2 regions of the Buttiauxella noackiae genome follow, and region 2 is predicted to be linked to the other one. Evidence: predicted binding sites of a transcription regulator. Region 2 holds the regulator's gene; the other holds the start of a gene.
The links. Region 2 encodes Fur, which represses iron uptake genes when iron is present. Its sites were predicted from a motif close to ATAATAATGAGAACNACTATCAA; they were not measured.

Region 1 (8,308 bases), on a different contig from region 2:
CCACCGTTTGGATGAAGTTCCAGCCAGCGCCAACCGGGCTCGATGGTATCGAGGGTGAAGTTAGAGCAGTGAGGTTTGAATTGCACGCAAGTAGAAGGTGTTGCCAGCATGCGCCGGCCATTCCAGTCGAGATCTAACTCCTGATGAATATGCCCACACACCAGAGTTTTCACTTTTGGGAATTTTTGCAGCACGTTATCAAGCTCGGCGGCATTGCGCAGGCTATGTTGATCCAGCCAACTACAGCCCGCAGGGACAGGGTGATGATGCAACAACAATAGAGTATGGCGTTCAGGTGCACCGGCGAGCTTGCGCTCGAGCCAGTCGAGCTGATAGTCGCTCAATTCACCATGTGGGACACCAAACACCTGGCTGTCCAGCAACAAAATCTGCCAGCTATCGCCTAAGAAAACTTGTTTCGCCGGGGAAATACCGGCTTCCAGCAACGAGCTAAACATCGCCGGTTGGAAATCGTGATTACCGGGAAGCCAAACGCAGGGCGCAGGAATCTCCGCTATGCCTTCAACAAAGTGTTGGTAGGCTTGCGCACTATGATCCTGGGCTAAATCCCCAGTTGCAACGATAAGGTCGTAATGACGCTGCTCAGCGAGGATGGCGTCAATAACAGCCTGATAACTCATCCAGGTATTGATACCAAGCAGCGTTTCGTTCTTTCCAGAGAACAGGTGGGTATCTGTAATTTGCAAGATCCTGATCTGGCCCCCACCGGCCACAGGAAGATTTAACAGGCTTTCCAAATGGTGTCCTTAGGTTTCACCCTCACTAACAAACCGGAACCGCCATCGCTCCATGCGCCAAACAATAACGCAGCCAATCGGCTAGAAACTGGTTAATTTGATGCTTTTCGTCGCGTTGATGCAACTTTTTATTAGGATAATCATAACGCGCTTTGAAGCGAAAGATCTGCTGACTTGAACACACTTCCGCGACCATCGCGTCATGATATAGCCTGACCGACATCGATGGTAGGCTCCAGTAGCTCACAGTTGGGGCCGTTTGTTCGATTTGCACAAGAGTTGTATAGCGTGTCGACTCAAGGATAGTGAGTCGATATTGGGCGCTACTGACCTGATAAGTGACTTTTTCACCTACCTCATCATTACGAGGAAGCAGGCGTCGTAGTTGTGCAAAATTGGTTTCGCACAGGCGCATCATTTCCGGGAAGTCAGGTGTGTAGCGCTTCATGTTTAGTTGTTCCACTCGGCTCTTAATTTCTCATGATGCAATTGCAGCCAAAGCAGTGCGATGACTGAAGCTGCGTTGTCGATTTTCCCTTCTTCTACTAACTGATAAGCCTGTTCCCGGCTCACGACATGAACACGAATATCTTCATTTTCATCTGCCAGACCATGTATGCCCGTAGCCAAAGTTGCGTCCACTTCCCCAACAAGGATAGATAAACGCTCACTAGTTCCGCCGGGGCTTGCCAGGTAGTTAATGACCGGTTTAGTCCGACCGACAACCACTCCAGCCTCTTCAACTGCTTCGCGGCGAGCAACGTCTTCGACGCTTTCACCTTCTTCAATCATTCCTGCAACCAGTTCGAGCAGCCACGGGCTCTCGCTTGTGTCATAGGCAGCAATCCGAATCTGCTCTATCAATACAACTTCGTCTCGCACAGGGTCATAGGGTAGCAGTACTGCGGCGTGCCCGCGTTCTAAAATTTCACGCCGAACTTCACCACTCATTTCGCCATTAAACAGGCGATGGCGGAAGCGATAAAGATCTAGCGAAAAAAAACCGCTATAAAGCGTTTCCCGTGCAATAATTTCAACATCGTTTTTACCTAACGTGACAAGTTGATCTTTTTGCTTAGTCATAGTGGTTTCCTGATATTTTTATGGTCATGAAATGTGCTAATACAAGTCTGTACGACTGCCGTTTCATTTCCTATGTGGTAGATTGATGAAAATTAAGGGCAGATGGCACATTACGCCAAGCTTCCCAGCTGGCAGACTCTGCTAGAATCGGCGATCATTTTCGGCTCTTGTCAGCGCTAACAAACAATTTCTGCTTCACAACAAGGAATGCAAATGAAGAAACTGCTCCCAATTCTTATCGGTCTGAGCCTAACGGGTTTCAGTGCCATGAGCCAGGCAGAAAACCTGATGCAGGTTTATCAGCAGGCACGTTTAAGCAACCCGGACTTGCGAAAATCCGCTGCTGACCGTGATGCCGCATTCGAAAAAATCAACGAAGCACGCAGCCCATTACTACCGCAGCTAGGCCTTGGTGCTGATTATGGATACAGCAATGGCTTCCGTGACTCGAATGGCATCGACTCCACTACGACCAGTGCCTCTTTGCAATTAACACAAACCATTTTTGATATGTCGAAATGGCGTGCGCTCACACTGCAAGAGAAATCTGCCGGTATACAAGATGTTACTTATCAGACCGACCAGCAAACACTGATCCTGAATACTGCTACTGCCTATTTCAACGTGTTGAGTGCCATTGACGCACTCTCCTACACAGAAGCACAGAAACAGGCTATTTATCGCCAGTTAGATCAAACTACTCAGCGCTTTAACGTTGGTTTGGTTGCAATCACAGACGTACAGAACGCCCGAGCACAATACGATAACGTATTAGCGAACGAAGTGACTGCACGGAATAATCTGGATAACGCGGTAGAAACGTTACGCCAGGTCACCGGTAACTACTATCCGTCTCTGGCTTCGCTGAATGTTGATGGCTTCAAAACCAACAAACCTGATGCAGTAAATAATCTGCTGAAAGAGGCTGAAAAGCGTAACCTGGCATTGTTACAGGCACGTCTGTCGCAGGACCTGGCGCGCGAGCAAATTCGTTACGCTGAAACGGGCCATATGCCAACTGTAGGTTTAACCGCTTCTACCGGTGTTTCTGACACTAATTACAGCGGCTCTAAAACCACCAGCCAGGCGTACGATGACCAGGGTGTAGGCCAGAATAAAATCGGTCTGAACTTCTCCCTGCCATTGTATAGCGGCGGTTCTGTAACCTCTCAGGTGAAACAAGCGCAATACAACTTTGTTGGCGCAAGTGAGCAACTGGAAAGCGCACATCGTAGCGTGGTGCAAACGGTGCGTTCTTCGTTTAACAACGTTAACGCCTCTATCAGTACCATCAACGCTTATAAACAAGCGGTTGTCTCTGCCCAAAGCTCTTTAGATGCAATGGAAGCAGGTTATTCCGTGGGTACACGTACCATCGTTGATGTGTTAGATGCGACGACAACGCTGTATAACGCAAAACAACAGCTCTCTAGTGCTCGTTATAACTACCTGATCAACCAGCTGAATATTAAATCAGCTCTGGGTACACTTAACGAACAAGATCTGGTTGCGTTGAACGGCACATTAGGCAAACCAGTACCAACGACTGCCGAAAGCGTCGCGCCAGAAACGCCAGACCAGAATGCCCGCGCAGATGGTTACTCAGCTGATACAGCCGCAACCACTAAGACGGAAACACCTGCACAAGCCACTCCAGTCTCAGCAACAAACAAAAAATCAGCTAACCCATTCGGTAACTGATTGGCTATTTCGGGGGCATGACAACATGCCCCCGTCACAACTTACGCATCCGAACGTAAGGCAAGGTAAAGATCTCCCTCCAAACAGTCGTCATCGCTTCAATTTCAACCATTCATCCCCTATTCTAAGCACCATGACCACTGGGCTCAGGACAGAATAATGAAACGGACAAAAATCATAAATCACGCATCGTTCCGCAAAAGCTGGAACGCACGCCATTTGACGCCGGTCGCACTGGCAGTTACCGCAGTATTTATGCTTGCCGGTTGCGAACAAAATGACGAAACAGTTTCCATGTATCAAAACGCGGATGAATGCTCGCAGGCCAACCCAGGCAAAAGTGCCGAATGTACGACTGCTTTTAACAATGCCTTGAAAGAAGCAGAACGTACCGCACCGAAATATGCTTCACGCGAAGAATGTATCGCTGAATTTGGTGAAGGCCAATGTCAGCAAGCTCCAGCACAGGCAAGCATGGCGGGTGAACAAGCTCAGGCTCAGCCACAACAAAGCGGCAGCTTCTGGATGCCGCTGATGGCAGGCTACATGATGGGCCGTCTGATGGGTGGCGGAGCAGGCTTTGCTCAGCAACCGCTGTTCACCTCGAAAAACCCAGCAAGCCCGGCTTATGGTAAATACGCCGATGCCACCGGTAAAAGCTACGGTGCAGCCACACCTGGTCGTACGGCTACAGTTCCGAAAACTGCTATGGCGCCAAAACCTGCAACTACCAGCACAGTAACTCGTGGCGGTTTCGGTGATTCAGTCGCCAAACAATCAACAATGCAGCGCAGCAACAGCGCAACGGGTTCTTCTCGCTCCATGGGTGGCTAAGAAATTATGGAAAGAATTGCGATTACTGAGCGCCCGGACTGGCGCGAAAAAGCCACAGAATATGGTTTTAACTTTCACACCATGTATGGCGAGCCGTACTGGTGTGAAGACGCATATTACAAGCTGACACTCCCTCAAGTTGAACGCCTGGAAGAAGTCACCGCTGAACTGCATCAGATGTGCCTGAAAGTTGTAGAAAAAGTTGTGGGCAGCGATGAGCTGCTGGCTAAGTTCCGCATTCCTAAGCACACCTGGGAATTTGTGCGTCAGTCCTGGCGCACGCAACAGCCATCTCTTTACTCACGCCTGGATATTGCGTGGGATGGCGCTGGTGAACCTAAGCTGCTGGAAAACAACGCCGACACGCCAACGTCTTTATACGAAGCGGCATTCTTCCAGTGGATCTGGCTGGAAGATCAGATCCAGGCCGGCAACCTGCCAGCCCAAAGCGATCAGTTCAACAGCCTGCAAGAAAAGATCATCGAGCGTTTTGCTGAATTAAAACAGCAGCACGGTTTCAATCTGGTGCATTTCGCATGCTGCCAGGACACAGTAGAAGATCGCGGTACTGTCCAGTATTTGCAAGATTGTGCAGCTGAAGCAGAAGTGGCGAGCGAATTCGTCTACATGGAAGAAATCGGCCTGGGCGAGAAAGGCCAGTTCACCGATTTGCAGGATCAGGTTATCAGTAACCTGTTCAAGCTCTATCCGTGGGAATTCATGCTGCGTGAAATGTTCTCCACCAAACTCGAAGACGCTGGCGTTCGCTGGCTGGAACCTGCCTGGAAGAGCATTATTTCCAACAAAGCATTGCTACCAATGCTGTGGGAAATGTTCCCGGATCATCCAAACTTACTGCCTGCTTATTTCGCCGAAGATAACTATCCGCCGATGAATAAGTACGTGGTGAAGCCAATCTTCTCTCGCGAAGGCGCGAATGTGAAGATCATCGAAAACGGCGAAGAAATTGCCCGTGTCGATGGCCCTTACGGTGAAGAAGGTATGATTGTGCAGGAGTTCTATCAGTTACCTAAATTTGGCGACAGTTATGTGTTGATCGGCAGTTGGCTTATCAACGATCAACCTGCAGGAATTGGTATTCGTGAGGATCGCGAGCTAATCACTCAGGATCTATCGCGCTTCTATCCGCATATATTTGTAGAATAAATACCGAAAGGCGCGAATTTCGCGCCTTTTTTATATCAGCATATGCAATTTGAATTATAACGTGTCAGCCGATTTGCACCGAAAGCATACTCAACGATCCCATCTCTATCCCGTCCGTTGGTAGAGTTATCGGCTCTTTACCATCCCACGCCCCCAATACATACAGTAATGGCAGGTAGTGATCCGGAGTTGGGTTAGATAACGATCCGCCTTCGTGCTGCAAGTAATTCACCAACGGGTGCTCGGCAACCGGCCCAGACCATGTGAGATTGTCTTTCACATATTGGTTAAACGACTCAGCCCATGGGTATGGCGTGTTTTCACCATGCCAGCGCGCAGTACGCAGGTTATGGACAACGTTGCCACTGGCAATCAGCATAATACCCTGGTCGCGTAACGTCGCCAGTTTACGGCCTATTTCAAAATGCCACTCGGCTGGTTTGGTACTATCGATACTGAGCTGCACCATTGGAATATCAGCATTCGGGTACATCTTTATAAGAACGCCCCAGGAGCCGTGATCAAACCCCCAGGCTTCTTTGTCTTGCATCACCGGAACGGGTGCCAGCAAATCGACCAACTGTTGTGCCAGCTCAGGGGAGCCCGGTGCGGGGTAATGAGTATCGTATAAGGCCTGTGGGAAGCCGCCGAAATCATGGATGGTTTTTGGCGTTTCCATTGCCGTAACACCCGTGCCTTTAGTGAACCAGTGCGCAGATACAACCACAATTGCTTTTGGACGCGGTAAGGTCTCTCCCAAATGGCGCCAGGCTTGGGTATATTGGTTATCTTCAAGCACGTTCATTGGGCTACCGTGTCCGAGGAACAGCGCAGGCATTCGTTGAGTTGTCATGGTAGTGTCCTTTAATCAGGTCATTCAGTTTATGAAAACTACAGTACGCGCTTTTACGCTATGAAGAACTCAGATAAGAATGATGAAGATCTTCAGGAAATTTGAATGTAAGCGATGTGTAAAGCTTCTCAACTGGCTCTCGATTTTTATCACATCGCCCATTAATATGAATGAGAATCATTATCAAAAGGAGTGATAAATGTCAGTACCCTTGATCCTGACCCTATTAGCAGGGGGAGCCACTTTCATTGGTGCTTTTCTTGGCGTCCTCGGCCAGAAACCATCAAACCGTGTGCTGGCATTTTCCCTCGGCTTTGCAGCGGGCATTATGCTGCTTATCTCTTTAATGGAGATGCTGCCAGCCGCACTTCATACCGAGGGAATGTCGCCGGTACTGGGTTATGGCATGTTTATGCTGGGTTTGCTGGGCTATTTCGCACTCGATCGCGCCCTGCCCCATGCGCATCCGCAAGACTTGATGGACAGCAAGCCGCAGCCGCGTAACTTACGCCGCACCGCATTGCTGCTAACGCTGGGTATTAGCCTACACAACTTCCCTGAAGGGGTGGCGACCTTTGTGACTGCCAGTAGTAACCTGGAATTAGGGATGGGGATTGCGCTCGCAGTAGCATTGCACAACATTCCTGAAGGTTTGGCCGTGGCAGGCCCGGTCTACGCGGCTACGGGTTCAAAACGCAAAGCTATCTTCTGGGCTGGGATTTCGGGACTTGCGGAAATTCTCGGTGGTGTATTGGCCTGGCTGATTTTAGGCCCGATGATTTCGCCAGTTTTAATGGCTGCAATTATGGCTGCCGTCGCAGGCATCATGGTGGCGTTGTCGGTTGACGAACTGATGCCGCTCGCTAAGGAAATCGACCCACATAACAATCCGAGTTATGGCGTTCTTTGCGGTATGGCAGTGATGGGGTTTAGCCTGACGTTGCTGCAAACTAATGGGATTGGATAATACTCGATATTGACTAGTCCTGATATACGTTGACAGTTTTCTGTCTGTAAAACGCCTGATGAACATCATCGGGCGTTTTGTATTTCAGGGCCAGGTGTGGCCGCTCATGGTTATAAATCGCCACGGATTCTTTTACCATTTCCCGGGCCTGCGCCAGGTCTGCAGGACGCGAGAGTAAAAACTCATTTTTCAGGATCCCGTTTATTCGCTCAGCCAGCGCATTCTGGTAGCAGTCATAACCATCGGTCATTGAACAGGTTATCCCGTTTTTCTCATGGACTGACTGATAAAGCACTGAACAGTATTGCAGTCCTCTGTCAGAGTGATGAACCAGGGRCYCCGTCGTTTTTCTTCGCCTCAGAGCCTGTCTGAACGCTTTTACCACATTTTCTGTCTGCAGGTTTTCCCCGACATGATAACCCATGATTTTTCTGGAGCAGGCATCTGTGACCAGACTCAGATAAGCTGTGCCACTGAGCAGTGGAAGGTACGTAATGTCGGCAACCCAGACCTGCTCTGGCTCAAGGGCGGTAACCTGTCCCGGGCCGGGTTTCAGCAAATTAGGATGCCGGTAAAAGCGATGGTGGCTGTTGGTGGTTTTGTGATACGCCCGTTTCACTGGCACCAGGAGCCGGTATTCATTCAGCAGGTTAAACAGACGGTCTCGTCCTATATTCAGCATGTTATCGGCCTGAGTGTTCAGCAGATAGTGCAGTTTACGCGTACCGATTCGCGGCTGACGACACCTGACGCGGGTAACAAACGCAAGAACCCGGGCATGTTGTTCCTGGCGTTTTCTGCGCCTTGTGTTGTCCTGATACCACGCCTGTCTGCTGTGCCCCAGGAACTGGCATGCGCGCGTAACGGTTATTTTGGGGGCCGGACTTTGCGCGAGGACTTGCCGTGCCGCTTTTTTACGACACTCACCCCGTAATCATTTTTCAG
Region 2 (8,308 bases):
TTCACCAATGTGCTGCGTGTGGCTGGCAATATAGCGATAGAGCTCGTCATCAACTTCAATTGTTTTCATCTTAATCCAGTGCGATATCTTTTCTGAATGCAAGTAATTGGGATTATAAGGACAAATCCCAACCTCGGGTAGCGCCAGGCTTTTGTCACACCACAAAGTCAGACTAAACTGGAAATTTGCGGCACTAAGGCTGAATGCCGTTATGATACCCTAACCACACGAAGTAAAAAAAAAGAACTTTGCCATGAAATTGAATGCTCGCCTGCAAACTGCACAACAATCGACTAGTAATTCCCCCATCGTCCTTATTCACGGTCTTTTTGGTAGCCTTGATAACCTGGGCGTGCTGGCCCGTGACCTTGGGCAGGATCATACGTTGCTGCAAATCGATCTTCGCAACCACGGTTTATCACCACGAAGCGCTGAGATGAACTACCCAGCAATGGCGCAGGATGTGGTCGAAACGCTCGATGAATTTGGCTTTGAGAAAGCGATTATTATTGGCCATTCAATGGGCGGCAAAGTGGCGATGGCACTGACTGCCATTGCCCCTGAACGTATTGATAAATTAGTGCTGATTGATATCGCGCCAGTGGATTATCAGGTTCGTCGCCATGATGAGATTTTCGCAGCGATTAATGCGGTTAGCGCATCTGATGTTAAAACTCGCCAGCAGGCCGCGACCGTGATGCGCGAGCATCTTGATGAAGAAGGTGTCATTCAGTTCTTACTGAAATCCTTTGCCGATGGCGAATGGAAATTCAATGTGCCGGTGCTGTGGGAGCAATATGAGCATATTGTCGGCTGGGAAAACATTCCCGCATGGAACGAACCGGCGCTATTTATTCGCGGCGGCGCATCTCCTTATGTTGATGAATCACATCGTAGCCAACTGCTTTCCCAGTTTCCTCAGGCACGTGCTCATGTGGTTGCCGGTGCCGGACACTGGGTTCACGCAGAAAAACCTGATGCTGTTTTGCGCGCAATCCATCGTTTTATCGACACAACAACGACAAACTGATTAAAAACAAACCGACTGGCCGCAAGATGTGGCTAACGCGTTGGCGCGCAAGCCATGCTGATGTATGATTGCGCGCTAAAATGCGCCAGAGCACCCCGCTCCGTGCCACCTGAATTCCCTGTCAGTAGTCTAATCATGGCAAAAGAACAAACGGACCGTACTACATTAGATCTGTTCGCGGACGAGCGTCGCCCGGGGCGACCAAAAACCAATCCGCTAACGCGTGATGAGCAATTGCGTATCAATAAACGCAACCAACTCAAGCGCGATAAAGTACGCGGCCTGAAGCGAGTGGAGCTAAAGCTCAATAACGATGCGGTAGATGCTCTCAATCAGTTGGCTGAAGCGCGCAATATCAGTCGTAGTGAATTGATTGAAGAGATGCTGCTCGAACAACTGAAGCAACATCTCAGTTAGTTTTAATGCTGCTTCCCTGTTAGATTTTGCAGACTGTGCACTACGGGGTCATAGCAGTTTCCGCACTGTGATGTGTTCTGCTATGATTGCCCTATCTGTGGCTAAATAGCAGCCACCATACCATTAAGTATCAAGAGGTTATTTTACTCATGGCAATCGTAGGCATTTTTTTCGGCAGCGACACCGGTAACACCGAAAATATCGCGAAAATGATTCAAAAACAGCTCGGTAAGGATGTTGCTGAGGTGCATGACATTGCTAAGAGCAGCAAAGAAGACCTGGAAGGCTTCGACATTCTGCTTCTCGGCATTCCAACGTGGTACTACGGCGAAGCGCAGTGCGACTGGGATGATTTCTTCCCAACTCTGGAAGAAGTTGATTTCAATGGCAAACTGGTTGCCCTGTTCGGCTGTGGTGACCAGGAAGACTATGCAGAATACTTCTGTGACGCATTAGGTACTATCCGTGACATCATTGAGCCGCGTGGTGCAGCTATCGTCGGTCACTGGCCAACGGCGGGTTATCATTTCGAAGCGTCTAAAGGTCTTGCAGACGACGACCACTTTGTTGGGCTGGCAATTGACGAAGACCGTCAACCTGAACTTACTGCTGAACGTGTTCAGAAGTGGGTTAAACAAGTTTCTGAAGAACTAAACCTGGCTGATATCATCAACGCCTGATTCCAGATGCGGCACAACTATTAGGTTGCGCCGCATTGATAGTTATTTCCGATTAAAATAATTGCTACAAATTTTTAACTTTCCAGTTTGTCCCTGTACAATGAACTCCTGACAAAATAGCTAACAAGGCAATCAAATCGCGACTCAACCGCCATTTCTTAGCTTGATTATGCATAATACTTGCGGTTCCCATTTAGAAGTGGCAGTTCTATAATGAGACGCATTCATCTTAACGCTCACCCTGAGTCCGAGCGAATCGTTAAGCAACAGGACAATTTCCGCATGACTGACAATAATACCGCATTAAAGAAGGCCGGCCTGAAAGTCACGCTTCCGCGATTAAAAATCCTTGAAGTGTTGCAGGGGCCGGTGAACCATCACGTCAGTGCGGAAGACTTATATAAACGTCTGATTGATATGGGCGAAGAGATTGGTCTCGCCACAGTTTATCGTGTATTAAACCAGTTTGATGATGCAGGCATTGTGACTCGTCATAACTTCGAAGGCGGCAAATCCGTATTCGAACTGACGCAACAGCATCACCATGACCACCTGATTTGCCTGGACTGCGGCAAAGTTATTGAATTCAGTGATGATTCAATCGAAGCCCGCCAGCGCGAAATCGCATCACGTCATGGTATTCGTCTGACTAACCACAGCCTGTACCTGTACGGTCATTGCGCTGAAGGTGATTGCCGTACCGACGAAAACGCGCACGAAATCAGCGAAAAGTAATCTGCATAGCCTGACATCCCTGACCCGGATGTCACCTATAAAAAAACCGGTGAGACAATTCACCGGTTTTTTTATTGCTCAAATACGGTAACTATTTGTTGTTTGCGCGGATTTCCTGCCAGATTTTATCGCATTTAGCTTTAACAGCCTGGTCATTACCCGTTTGTGTTGCCTGAATGCAGTTCTGGTAATCCAGTGTGCGAACGGTTTCTTTCTTCGCAAACTCTTGATGCTCTTTTTCCTGACCCAGTACATTCAGCACGCTTTGGCAGGCCTGGATTTTATCAGGGTTACCTTCTGCAGTGTTAATGCAGGCACTATATGCTTGTTTCAGCTTTGAATCTTCCGGAGCAGTTTTAGGTTGTTGCTGTGCACATGCACTCAAACCTAACGCCATCACCACAGTCAGAATGATTTTTTTCATGCTTGATATCCTTAAAAAAACCGGGCGTTTTCACGCCCGGATTCGAATCAGAAGATGGTGAACGGTGCGATGACGATGAATTTCACGTCGCGCTCATCCTGGAAGATGTTGCCGTAACCACCGCCCCAGCTTGGGATGTCTGAATGGTTGTCATACTGAGTGAAGTGCAGTTTGAACAGAGTACCTTTCGCACGGCCATCCTGAACGGTATACAATGCATCAAGGCTGTAGGCAGATTCTTTCAGGCGATTATCAGCATCGTAGTAACCGTCAGTGGTTGGTTTAGAGCTTGGTTTTGCATCCCATGCGTACACATAAGAAGCACCCACTGCCCAACCTGCCAGATTCCAGTTGCTCAGGTCATACATCGCGCCAGCAAATACTGCTTTTTCACCGTTGGCGTTGAAGTCAGAGCGGTTATCCCACCACACATCAAGACGACCGTTTGAAGATGCATAAGTTGGGGTCATACGCTGCAGGAAGTAACCTTGTTGGCCATCGGCTTTAACAATAGTTCCTTCAAGACGCAAATCAACCTGGCCCACGCGGTATCCGAGAGTCAGAGCTTGTAACCATGCTGTGCCGTCGTACAGATCGTTAACGCTGCCATCAGAAACTTTGTCACGCGTGCCGTAGAACTGGTAGCTGGTTGTTAACGGGCTGCCGGCGATATCAAATTTGTAGCTTGCTTTGGTGAAGTACTGATCAACGTAGCCTTCAGCCTGCCCAAATGCCGCTTCGAGAATGAAATCATTTTTGAAGTCATACTTCGCGCCAAGAGAGTGTAAATATTCAACTTTGGTGTTTTTGTCGTTCTGATAGAACTTGTCCATTTCCAGGTGCCATGGAGCTTTGTACTCGTTGGTCCACATGTAGGAGAAGCTCAACGCACCAGAATCGCCGTAGTCAAAGTTTGCACCGGCTTCAGCACCCTGATAAGTACCAGGCATGAAGCTCCAGTGCGGTGCGAGCAAGGTTTGCCCGGTTGGCTGAATGTAACCGCCACGCGCCCAAACTGGACCGTATTTAAATTTAGCTGCTGCTTTATAGAGGCTAATACCGCTTTTATCACCTGAATAATCTTCGTCGTAAGCTTTGTTTACAGAGGAAAATGCGATTTCGTTCGGGTGACCGCTGTCGCCGTTTTCTGCCATTTCGATAGCAGTAAAGGCCGCGATATCGAGACCGAACATGTCAGCGGCGAAACCAGACTGGAAGTCCAGGTTGGCGTTCCAGGTAGAGTGCGCAAGGTTAGTTTCATATTTGTCAGTCGTAACATCTTTACGGTCACGCTCACGTTGCCAGTAATAAACACCACCGGTCAGAGTCGAGTCATCAATAAAACCTGCGGCACTTGCCTGAGGGATGACTACCAGTCCTGAAAGAGCCGTGACACCTGCAATTGCAAGCGCCAGTGCACTACGTTTGCCACTAAACGTACGCATATATTATTCCTCTTTGACGTATCAATAATCGCCGGACGTTAAAAGACGCCTTATGGCGAAAAAAAGTAAAAATGCCTAACGGCTAAAGCGGTTATGAATATTTGCCCGCATTACTGCTGCCCTTAAGACTATTTTTCGCGACGCGAATTATCAATGACTTTGTAAGAGTTCATTCCGATATTATGACAGAGAGCACATAATTTATGAGTATTTGTAACAAACAACGACACTAGGATTTTATCTTGATAATTAAGTTTTATAAAATACAAAGCTCTATATGAGAGCGCTCACATTATAAAAAGAAGAGTTTTTAATGTTCCGAGGTTGACCATAAAAAGTAGACAGTAAGAAGTGTAAATAACATTAATTCGCAACGCGAATGTGAAGATATTTTTAAGCAAATGATTATAAAGCGAAAAAAAACGCCGCAATTTGCGGCGTTTTTGTCAGATATTGACTTAGGGAAAAGGAACTACTCGCCCATTTTCGCCCAGGTATCACGCAAGCCAACGGTACGGTTAAATACCAGTTTGTCAGCAGTTGCATAACGGCTATCCAGGCAGAAATAACCTTCGCGCTCGAACTGGTACGCTTTGCCTTTTTCGGCATTTTGCAGACTTGGCTCAACGAAACCTTGCTTGATCACCAGAGATTCCGGGTTAATCGTCGCCAGGAAGTCTTCCGCAGCGCCCGGGTTGGCAACGCTGAACAGACGGTCGTAAAGGCGAATTTCAACCGGCAGTGCATGCTCTGCGCTTACCCAGTGGATAACGCCTTTCACTTTGCGGCCATCAGCCGGGTCTTTGCTTAATGTGTCCGGATCGTAGGAGCAGTGCAGCACGGTGATGTTCCCTGCTTCATCTTTCTCAACGCGATCGGCTTTAATCACATATGCATTGCGCAGGCGCACTTCTTTGCCCAGCACCAGACGCTTGTACTGTTTGTTGGCTTCTTCACGGAAGTCAGCACGATCGATGTAGATCTCACGGCTAAACGGTACCTGGCGGCTGCCCATTTCAGGCTTATTCGGATGATTAGGCATAGTCACCATTTCAACTTCACCTTGCGGGAAGTTTTCGATGATCACTTTCACCGGATCGAGAACAGCCATCGCGCGCGGTGCGTTCTCGTTCAGGTCATCACGGATACAAGATTCCAGAGACGCCATTTCAACGGTATTGTCTTGCTTAGTCACACCAATACGCTTACAGAACTCACGAATTGAAGCGGCCGTATAACCACGGCGACGCAGACCAGAAATAGTCGGCATACGTGGGTCATCCCAACCTTCTACAACCTTCTCTGTCACCAGCAGGTTCAGCTTGCGCTTAGACATGATGGAGTATTCAAGATTCAGGCGAGAAAACTCGTACTGACGCGGATGCGCAGGAATAGTGATGTTATCCAACACCCAATCGTACAGACGACGGTTGTCCTGGAACTCCAGCGTACACAGAGAGTGCGTAATGCCTTCTAACGCATCGGAAATGCAGTGGGTGAAGTCGTACATCGGGTAGATGCACCACTTGTTGCCGGTCTGGTGGTGCTCGGCAAATTTAATACGATAAATAACCGGATCACGCATTACGATGAACGGTGATGCCATGTCAATTTTCGCACGCAGGCACGCAGTCCCTTCTGCAAACTCGCCGTTACGCATCTTCTCGAACAGCGCAAGGTTCTCTTCAACCGTACGGTCGCGATATGGGCTGTTTTTCCCAGGCGAGGTCAATGAGCCGCGATATTCACGGATCTGCTCTGGAGTCAGTTCATCAACATACGCCAGACCTTTATTGATAAGTTCAACGGCATAGTTAAACAACTGATCAAAATAGTCGGAAGAGTAACGCACGTTGCCTGACCAATGAAAACCAAGCCATTCAACGTCGTGCTTAATGGAATCTACGAATTCGATGTCTTCTTTTGCTGGATTGGTGTCATCGAAACGCAGGTTGCATTGCCCTTGATAATCTTGCGCGATACCAAAGTTCAGGCAGATGGATTTTGCATGACCGATATGCAGATAACCATTTGGCTCTGGTGGAAAACGGGTGCAAATACTGTCGTGCTTACCATTGGCCAAATCTTCATCAATAATCTGGCGAATAAAGTTAGTTGGGCGGACTTCTGCCTCACTCATCGCGGGTTCCTCTATGCAAAAACTTTAGTTATCCGCACATGATCTTATAAGCAAGCGTCGGAAACAACCTTTAGTTGCATAAATAAGGATATCGGGGAGGAGTGACAGATGGGTATAAAAAAGCGGCTGGAGAAAAAACTCTCCAGCCGCTAAAGGCACAATCTATGACTCAGGAGCGATTATTTGCCTTTAATTTCGTACAGAGGTGTTTGCCCTGCAACAACAGAACCTTGCGCCTGGAGTACCAGACCGCTGTAGTCGTCGATGTTGCTACAAACTACTGGACTAATCATGGAGCGGGCGTTCGCATTCAGGAAATCAAGATCCATTTCCAGAATCGGCTGGCCTGCGACCACTTCAGCACCCTCTTCTACCAGACGAGTAAAGCCCTGGCCGTTCAATGCAACAGTATCAATGCCCATATGGACAACGATCTCAGCACCTTTCTCGGTTTCCAGACAGAACGCATGGTTGGTATTAAAGATTTTTACGATAGTACCGGCAGCTGGCGCGACAACTGTTTTTCCAGTTGGCTTAACAGCAACACCATCACCAACTGCTTTGCTGGCGAAGGCTTCATCAGGAACCTGATCCAGCGCAACCACGTCACCTGTTACTGGTGAAACCAGAGCTGCAATGGTTACAGCATTTGGAACTGCTTGTGGTTTTGCAGCAGCCACAGGTGCCGCAGCCGCCGCACTCACAGGAGCTGCAGCAACTTCACCGACAGTTTTCATGGAGTTAGCAATTTTCTCAGCGACAAAGCCGACAATGATTTGCACACTTGTTTTGTTCAGACGGATAACACCGGTCGCACCCAGACGTTTCGCCAACGCTTCATTAACCAATGAAGAGTCTTTCACGTTCAGACGCAGACGAGTGATACATGCATCGATGCCAGTCAGGTTTGCAGAACCCCCTACCGCTGCGATGTACTGACGAGCCAGCTCAGACACATCTTGAGAAGCGCTAGCGCTAACATTGACGTCCTGACCATCAGTCTCATCCCCTGCAACTGCCAGTTCACGACCCGGAGTCAACAGATTGAATTTGGTGATAGTGAAACGGAACACGACGTAGTAAATAGCGAAGAACACGATGCCCTGTGGAATCAGCATGTACCAATGTGTTGCCAGTGGGTTACGGGAAGAAAGCACCATATCCACCAGACCCGCACTGAAGCCGAAACCAGCAATCCAATGCATGCTTGCTGCGATAAATACAGAGATACCGGTCAGCACTGCGTGAATCAGATACAGAACTGGAGCCACGAACATGAAGGAGAATTCCAACGGTTCGGTGATACCAGTAAAGAAGGCAGCAAACGCACCCGCCATCATGATACCCAATACTTTGGCTTTATTTTCAGGACGCGCGCAGTGGTAGATTGCCAATGCAGCACCTGGAAGACCAAACATCATGATTGGGAAGAAGCCA

Region 1: the regulator Fur is predicted to act here: its motif matches at 6,561-6,583, upstream of zupT (zinc transporter ZupT).

Annotation. Positions count from the first base shown of each region.
Region 1 covers NZ_JPRU01000004.1:236,393-244,700, forward strand. Annotated here, with positions in the region: gene cpdA (3',5'-cyclic-AMP phosphodiesterase) at 1-758, opposite strand, end outside; gene IX31_RS18825 (DUF1249 family protein) at 784-1,206, opposite strand; gene nudF (ADP-ribose diphosphatase) at 1,209-1,841, opposite strand; gene tolC (outer membrane channel protein TolC) at 2,049-3,542, shown strand; gene IX31_RS18840 (DUF1190 family protein) at 3,702-4,376, shown strand; gene IX31_RS18845 (glutathionylspermidine synthase family protein) at 4,383-5,543, shown strand; gene ygiD (4,5-DOPA-extradiol-dioxygenase) at 5,608-6,396, opposite strand; gene zupT (zinc transporter ZupT) at 6,596-7,363, shown strand; one part of gene IX31_RS23025 (IS3 family transposase) at 7,377-8,281, opposite strand; one part of gene IX31_RS23025 (IS3 family transposase) at 8,281-8,308, opposite strand, start outside.
Region 2 covers NZ_JPRU01000001.1:1,561,541-1,569,848, forward strand. Annotated here, with positions in the region: gene seqA (replication initiation negative regulator SeqA) at 1-69, opposite strand, end outside; gene ybfF (esterase) at 254-1,030, shown strand; gene ybfE (LexA regulated protein) at 1,166-1,447, shown strand; gene fldA (flavodoxin FldA) at 1,597-2,127, shown strand; gene fur (ferric iron uptake transcriptional regulator) at 2,410-2,862, shown strand; gene chiQ (ChiQ/YbfN family lipoprotein) at 2,954-3,286, opposite strand; gene chiP (chitoporin ChiP) at 3,334-4,731, opposite strand; gene glnS (glutamine--tRNA ligase) at 5,204-6,871, opposite strand; gene nagE (N-acetylglucosamine-specific PTS transporter subunit IIBC) at 7,051-8,308, opposite strand, start outside.